3 regions of the Nocardioides maradonensis genome follow, and region 1 is predicted to be linked to each of the others. Evidence: predicted binding sites of a transcription regulator. Region 1 holds the regulator's gene; each other region holds the start of a gene.

Evidence for each region. The regulator LexA, encoded in region 1, represses DNA repair genes until DNA is damaged. The targets are predictions, from matches to a motif close to TCGAACANNTGTTCGA.
Region 2: ACYVAQ_RS06575 (alpha-ketoglutarate-dependent dioxygenase AlkB) is a predicted target of LexA. The motif match lies at 1,288-1,303, and genes of this name have one in related genera.
Region 3: ACYVAQ_RS19500 (HNH endonuclease signature motif containing protein) is a predicted target of LexA. The motif match lies at 943-958, and genes of this name have one in related genera.

What each region holds. Positions count from the first base shown of each region.
Region 1 is NZ_BAAHAZ010000010.1:192,436-194,697, reverse strand. It holds gene ACYVAQ_RS14045 (LysM peptidoglycan-binding domain-containing protein) at 145-480, opposite strand; gene lexA (transcriptional repressor LexA) at 715-1,437, shown strand; gene ACYVAQ_RS14035 (MXAN_6640 family putative metalloprotease) at 1,503-2,262, shown strand, end outside.
Region 2 is NZ_BAAHAZ010000004.1:278,955-281,216, forward strand. It holds gene ACYVAQ_RS06570 (sensor histidine kinase) at 1-612, opposite strand, end outside; gene ACYVAQ_RS06575 (alpha-ketoglutarate-dependent dioxygenase AlkB) at 653-1,267, opposite strand; gene ACYVAQ_RS06580 (GntR family transcriptional regulator) at 1,420-2,091, shown strand; gene ACYVAQ_RS06585 (HD domain-containing protein) at 2,066-2,262, opposite strand, start outside.
Region 3 is NZ_BAAHAZ010000019.1:50,163-52,424, reverse strand. It holds gene ACYVAQ_RS19505 (hypothetical protein) at 1-672, opposite strand, end outside; gene ACYVAQ_RS19500 (HNH endonuclease signature motif containing protein) at 1,111-2,262, shown strand, end outside.

The DNA.
Region 1 (2,262 bases):
AACGTACGCCGAACCCGACCCGCCCGACCAGCCTCACCACGCACCCTGTGGACAGCGCGAGGGGCCCGATCCGGATGCGGATCGGGCCCCTCGTCTTCCCCTACGTCCGCCGGGGTCGAGGCGACGGACGAGACTGCGTGCGCCTCAGGAGTTCGGGACGCGGATCTCCTGGCCGACGTAGACCATGCCGTCCTCGATCGGGTTGAGGTCCTCGAGGCGCTGCACCATGTCACCGGTCTGCGTGCCGGTCGCCGAGGCCGCCTCGCTCGCGATGTCCCAGAGCGTGTCGCCGGGCTGGACCGTCACCACGTGCACGTCGGGCGTGCCGGAGTGGCTGCCCGCGGCGGAGGCGGAGGCGACCACGAGGCCGACGGCGAGCACCGCCAGCAGGCTGAGCGCGAAGACGACGAGCCGGCCGCGGCGGGTGAGCCGCACCTGCGGGCGGGAGACGTACGCGGGGCTGAAGCTGATCGTGCTCATGGTGGCCTCCGGGGAAGTGGATGCTGGTCCGTGTCCGCTCACCCTGACCGAGGCCGCCGACACAACTTCTCGGCCTGGCTTCGATCAGACGTTCGATCGAACACATGGACGAGCATAGAACACGCATTCGACACAACCGCGGCATTTCGTCGCACGCGTGTTCGACGGCGTGTCGCGACACGCCGCATCGAACACCTGTTTGAGATCCACGGTGATCGGCGTTACGTTCGATCCATGACCAAGAAGGCTGTTCGCCCCGTGAGTGAGCTTCCCGACGGTCCGCCCGACGGCACGGGCCTCACCCCGCGCCAGCAGCGGATCCTGACCACGATCAAGAAGGCCATCGACAAGCGTGGCTACCCGCCGAGCATGCGCGAGATCGGCGAGGCCGTCGGCCTGACGAGCACCTCGAGCGTCGCCCACCAGCTCCGCCAGCTGGAGGCCAAGGGGTTCGTACGCCGCGACCCGCACCTCCCCCGCGCCATCGAGGTGTTCCTCCCCGAGACGCTGATGAAGCGCAAGCCGATCTCGAGCATGGCGGAGACGTCGTACGACGAGACCTCGATCAACGACGCCGCACCCGAGCCCAGCAACGTGCCGCTCGTCGGCCGCATCGCCGCCGGTGGCCCGATCCTCGCCGAGGAGCGGGTCGAGGACGTGTTCCCGCTGCCCCGCCAGCTCGTCGGCGACGGCCAGCTCTTCCTGCTGGAGGTCAGCGGTGAGTCGATGATCGACGCCGCCATCTGCAACGGCGACTACGTCGTCATCCGGCAGCAGGCCACCGCCGAGAACGGCGAGATCGTCGCCGCCATGATCGACGGCGAGGCCACGGTGAAGACCTTCCAGCGCAAGGACGGCAAGGTCTGGCTGCTGCCGCACAACCCGGCCTTCGACCCGATCGACGGCACCCACGCCACGATCCTGGGCAAGGTCACCGCGGTGCTCCGCAAGGTCTGACGAAGGCCCCAATCTTTACTCCGCGCCGGGTCCGGGCGGAGGTGTGCATCCCCTAGATTCAGCAGGTGATCCGCACCTCCGGCCGGGCGCGCGTCCTTTCCCTCGTCCTCGCCGCGACGCTCGCCGGCCTCGGTGCCACCGGCGTCGGCGAGTCGGCGCACGCCACGCCCATCGCCGCCGGCCACGCGCGGCCGAGGATGACCCACGCGCAGGCAACCGACGCCCTCTCCCGCGCCGACCTGCTGTTCCACGGCACCCGGGTCCCGTCGCGTCAGGCGCAGCAGCACGAGGACGCCACCATGCTGCTGCGCGACCTGCGGGCGGCGTACCCGACGCTCTCCCCCGCCGAGCGCCGGCAGGCCGACCGGATCCTCGCCCGGCCGGGCCCCTCCGACCACGACCCGGACTTCCCGGTCGTCTACACCGGCACCCAGCACGAGGAGTGCAGCGCCACCCTCCCGCTCTGCGTGCACTACGACCTGGCCTCCGGCGATCCGGGCGGCCACAACGACACCACCAACGGCGTCGACCCCGCGGACGCGGACACGAACACCACGCCCGACTACGTCGACTCGGTGCTCGCCACGATGGAGCACGTCTGGACGACGTACGCCGCGGCCGGCTACCGGATGCCGCTCGGCGACCTGTCGAGCCCCGACAACGGCGGCGACGCCAGGACCGACATCTACCTCGGCGAGCTCTCCCGGTACAGCCTCTACGGCTTCTGCACGAGCGACGACCCCGCCCTGAACACCGAGTTCGCCGGATCGGCGTACTGCGTGCTCGACAACAACTACGCCCATGCGGAGTACCCGTTCCACACGC
Region 2 (2,262 bases), on a different contig from region 1:
CGCGCGGGCGAAGGCCGCGTTCAGCAGGATCACCAGGACGAACACCACCGGCACGACCAGCAGCTGCTCCGCCATCCGGCCGACCCACCCGCCGAGGTCGGTCGCCACCACGTCCACGCTCCGCTCGTGGACGGCGGGGGCGTAGGGGATCAGCCGGGTGACGACGGCCAGCTGGATGCCGACGTACACCGTCATGAGGAACGCGAGCGCACCGAGTCCGCGCCGGACCCCGCCGTACAGCAGGATGCCGGCGAGCGGGGGCAGGATCGTGGCCCCCACGGTGACGGCGTCGTTCGCGCCGAACTGGTAGAGCCCGATGGAAGGCAGCGCGATCCACCCGTAGACGAAGACGTAGTAGGTCCAGCCGCCCTCGATGCCGCGCTCGGCCAGCCGCCAGCTGACGAGGCCCACGCACGCGGTCAGCACGAAGGGCGCGAGCAGCAGGGAGGTCGTCCACCGGCTGTCCACCTTGTCGCCGCTCATGACGAACGCGACGATCGCGACGACCAGCAGAGGGATCTGGAGCGGCACGACGACGGCCGCGATGAAGGCGGTCTTGCGCGCCGTCGAGTGCTGCGTGAACTCGACGAACCTGCCGACGGGGTCGATCACGAGCCGACAGTACCGACGGCCGCGCCTGCCCGGGCCGGACTCAGAACACGTTGAGAGGCCGGAACTGGACCGAGATCCGCGGCCCGGCCGAGGCGACCTTGGGGACCGCGTGCTCCCAGGTGCGCTGGCAGCTGCCGCCCATCACCACCAGGTCGCCATGGCCCATCTCCACCGCGATGCTCTCGCCGCCGGAGTGGGGCCGCAGGCAGAGCCTCCGCGGGTCGCCGAGGGACACGATCGCGACCATGGTGTCCTGGGTCGAGCCGCGCCCGATCGTGTCGCCGTGCCAGGCCACGCTGTCGCGGCCGTCGCGGTAGTAGCAGCAGCCGGCCGTGCGGAACGGCTCGCCGAGCTCCTCGGCGTACTGCTCGCTCAACGCCTCGCGCGCCGCCGTCAGCATCGGGTGGGGGAGCTCCTCACCGATCATGTAGGTGTGCACCAGGCGGGGTACGTCGACGACCCGGTCGTACATCCGGCGCCGCTCCGCGCGCCACGGCACGACCTCCACGAGGCGGGCGAAGACGTCGTCGGCGTCGGGCAGCCAGGTGCGCGCGACGTCGACCCAGGCACCGTCGCTCAACGGGGTGCGCCCGAGCGTCGCGAAGCTCGGCCCGCCGGCCGGCTCGGCCGCGAAGAGCGTCGACTGGAAGTCCATGCATCCACCGTAGCACTGGATCGAACAGATGTTCGGCAAGGAGGGGACGGCAAAGAAATTCCGATTCCTCGAGTCGCGTGCGCGCCGGACCCCTAGCCTTCGGGAAGTACTACCGACTGGGGGCAGCTGGTGTGAGCATCGCACTGAAACACGTGACCATCCGGGAGTACGTGCGTGCCTTGGTGGCGGAGAGCTCGCCCGGTGCGGCAGCCCCGTCGGAGCGCGACCTCGTCGACCGCTTCGGAGTGGCCCGGATGACCGTCCGGCACGCGCTCGACGCCCTCGTCGCCGAGGGTGTCCTGGAGCGCTTCCCGGGACGCGGCACCTTCGTGGCCCGGCCCCGCCGGGTCCGGTCGCGGGTGTCCGGCCTGACCGAGGACCTCGAGCGGCGCGGGCTGGTGGCGGAGTCCCGCAGCATCATGGCGGCGCGCTGCCCGGCGCCGACCCGGGTGGCCCAGGCGCTCGACGTCGAACCCGGCAGCAACGTCATCCGATGGCGCCGGCTCCGGCTCGCCGACGGGCGCCCGCTGTGCCTGAGCGACACGTTCCTCAACGAGCAGCTCGTGCCCCAGCTCCTCGACGGTGACCTGCCGAGCAGCCTGTACGCCGAGCTCGCCCGACGCGGTCACCGCCCGACCTGGGCCGAGGACGCCATCACCGCGGCGTCGGCCACCCCGGAGGAGGCGCGGCTGCTCGAGATCGAGCCCGGCGCGCCCGTCCTGCGTCACTCACGACGCGCGCTGTGGGGCGACCGTCCGATCGAGCTGTCCCGCACCACCTACCGCGGCGACGGGCACGTCATCTCGCTGCAGTTCGAGGCCTGAGCGCCGCCAGCTCCGCGGCGATGTTGCGGCGGGCCTCCTCCTCCCAGAGGCGACCGGCGGCCTCGGTGCGGAACAGGGACTCCCGCTCGAGCAGCCCGGCGAGCAGGGTGGAGCGCCCCTCGGCGAAGACGTCGTCGGGCAGGTGGCCGTACTCCCGGCGCACGGCGGCGG
Region 3 (2,262 bases), on a different contig from region 1:
CTCCAGCGTCCACACGCCCTGCCCGCGCAGCGCCCGCGTGGCGGGTGCGCCGATCCGCGGGAGCGCGGTGCCGTCGGGGCGCTCGCGGTCGCGGGTCGTGCCGCTCTCGGCGTCGATGACGGCCGCGCCGCGCGGGCTGATCCGGTAGCCGATGTCGAGGCTCTCGGTCAGGCCGAGCTCCTTCAGCTTGCGGACGTCGCGCTTGAAGGTCGGGGTGTCGCGGCCTACCCGGGCGGCGAGCTCCGGAGCGCGCACCGTCGGGTTGGCGTCGATCAGGGCGAGGGTGGTGCGGGTCCACGGACCGAAGGCCGAGGCGGCGTCGAGGCGGTCCAGCCGGGTGCGGATCCTCTGGATCTCCTCGGCGTCCGGGACCGAGGTCCGCAGCTCGGTGCGCGGGTCCTCGCCGGCGTACCTCACCCCGACCTGCCAGACCGGCTTGTCGGCCTTCATCGCGAGCAGCCGCTTGAGCTCCGGCAGGGTCGAGCCCGAGCGCTTCGCCTGGGCGGCGGTGATCCGCGAGGCCGGCACCTGCTCGACGCTCGTCACCTCGACCACCCCGACCCGGGTGCGGAGCATCGTGCCGACCCGGACCCGGGGGCGGTCCCAGCGGCGGAACGCCAGGTCGACCTCGCCGGACCTGATCGCGAGCAGGGTGTCGGGGCGGATCATCACGGTGCCGAACCTACCCACCCTTCTTCGGGGCTGGTCTGGGGCGGCCGCACCGTAGCCGTACGCCTCCCGCCGTCAAGGCTGCCTCCGGCATCGCTGCGCGACGCCTACGGCGGCCTTGACAGCGGGTCCCTGACGCACGGCTTGTACGGCGCGGAGTCGGCACGGGCTTCGCCCGCGCCGCCGCTCCGCGGCCGCCCCCTGCGAGCCTGTGGACGGGCCTTCCGAAATGTGATGGGTTATCCACCTAACTCACAGGCTTATCCACTTGTCTCGCACACCTGTACGACTAAAATAGACCCATGATCTCGGGCGACCACCACCACATCCTCACCGCCATCAGCGGTGCCGTGGACGCCCGCCACCACGCCGACGTCGCCGAGCTCCTCGCCGTCCTCGCCTGGGCCGACCTGCACACCGACCAGTCTTCCCCGATGCCTGGTGGGGACCGGCTCGTCCAGGTCGGCGGCGCCGGCGCTCCCCGGGTCAGCGAGCTGTGGCTGGGCCGAGCTCGCCATCGCCCGCCGTGCCGGCGTGATCGCCACCCGCAACCTCGCCGCCGACGCCCTCGACCTGCGCCACCGACTCCCGCTCCTCTTCGAGCAGGTCCAGGCGTTGAAGACCCCGGTCTGGGTCGCCCGCAAGATCGCCGCCATGACCCGACCCCTGGCACTCGAGGGCGCGGCGCTGGTCGACACCGCGGTCGCTGCGGCCTGGCAACTGCCGGCCGGGAAGCTGCTCCAGGTCGCTGAAGCGAAGGTGATCGAGGCCGACCTCGAGGCCCACCGCGCCCGGATCGTCGCCGACGAACAGCGGGTGGGGGTCTGGCGGTCCCGACCCCGCACGGGCGACCGCCTCGGAGGGGAAGCCGGCGCCGGCGAGCCCGCCACCGGCAGGCTCGCCGCCCAGCTCCCCCTCACCGACCTCATCGAGGTCGACACCTTCCTCGACGACCTCGCCGACAAGCTCGCCACCCACCAGCCGGCTGGCGAGGATCAGCCCACCCGCGACCAGCTCCGCGCCCAAGCGTTGGCGTTGATGGCCGACCCCGCCGCCGTCCTCCGCCTCCTCCACGGCCCCGACGCACCCACGCTCCCGGAGAAGCCGCGGCGTGACGCCACGATCTACGTCCACCTGACCCGCGCCACGCTCGCCGACGCAGGTGTCGCACGGTGCGAAGACCTCGGGCCGCTGCTCCTGCAGCAGGTCACCGACCTGCTGGGTCACCGCAACGTGCGCCTGCAGCCGGTGCTGGACCTCAACTCGATCCAGACGAGCCACGCCTACGAACACCCCACCCGGATGCGCACCCGCGGCATCCTGCGCACCGGTGGCGACAGCTTCCCCCACTCCGCCTCATCGACGACGCGTCTGGACCACGACCACGTCATACCGTTCGACCCCGGCGGCCCACCCGGTCAGACAAGCGACCGCAACCACGCTCCGTTGACCCGCCTGCACCATCGGATCAAGACCCACCAACCCGGTTGGCAGGTCGAGCAGATCGGCCTCGGCGCCTACCGCTGGACCACACCCCACGGCCTCTGCCGAGTCGTCACCCCACGCGGCACCCGAGACGTCGAACCCATCACC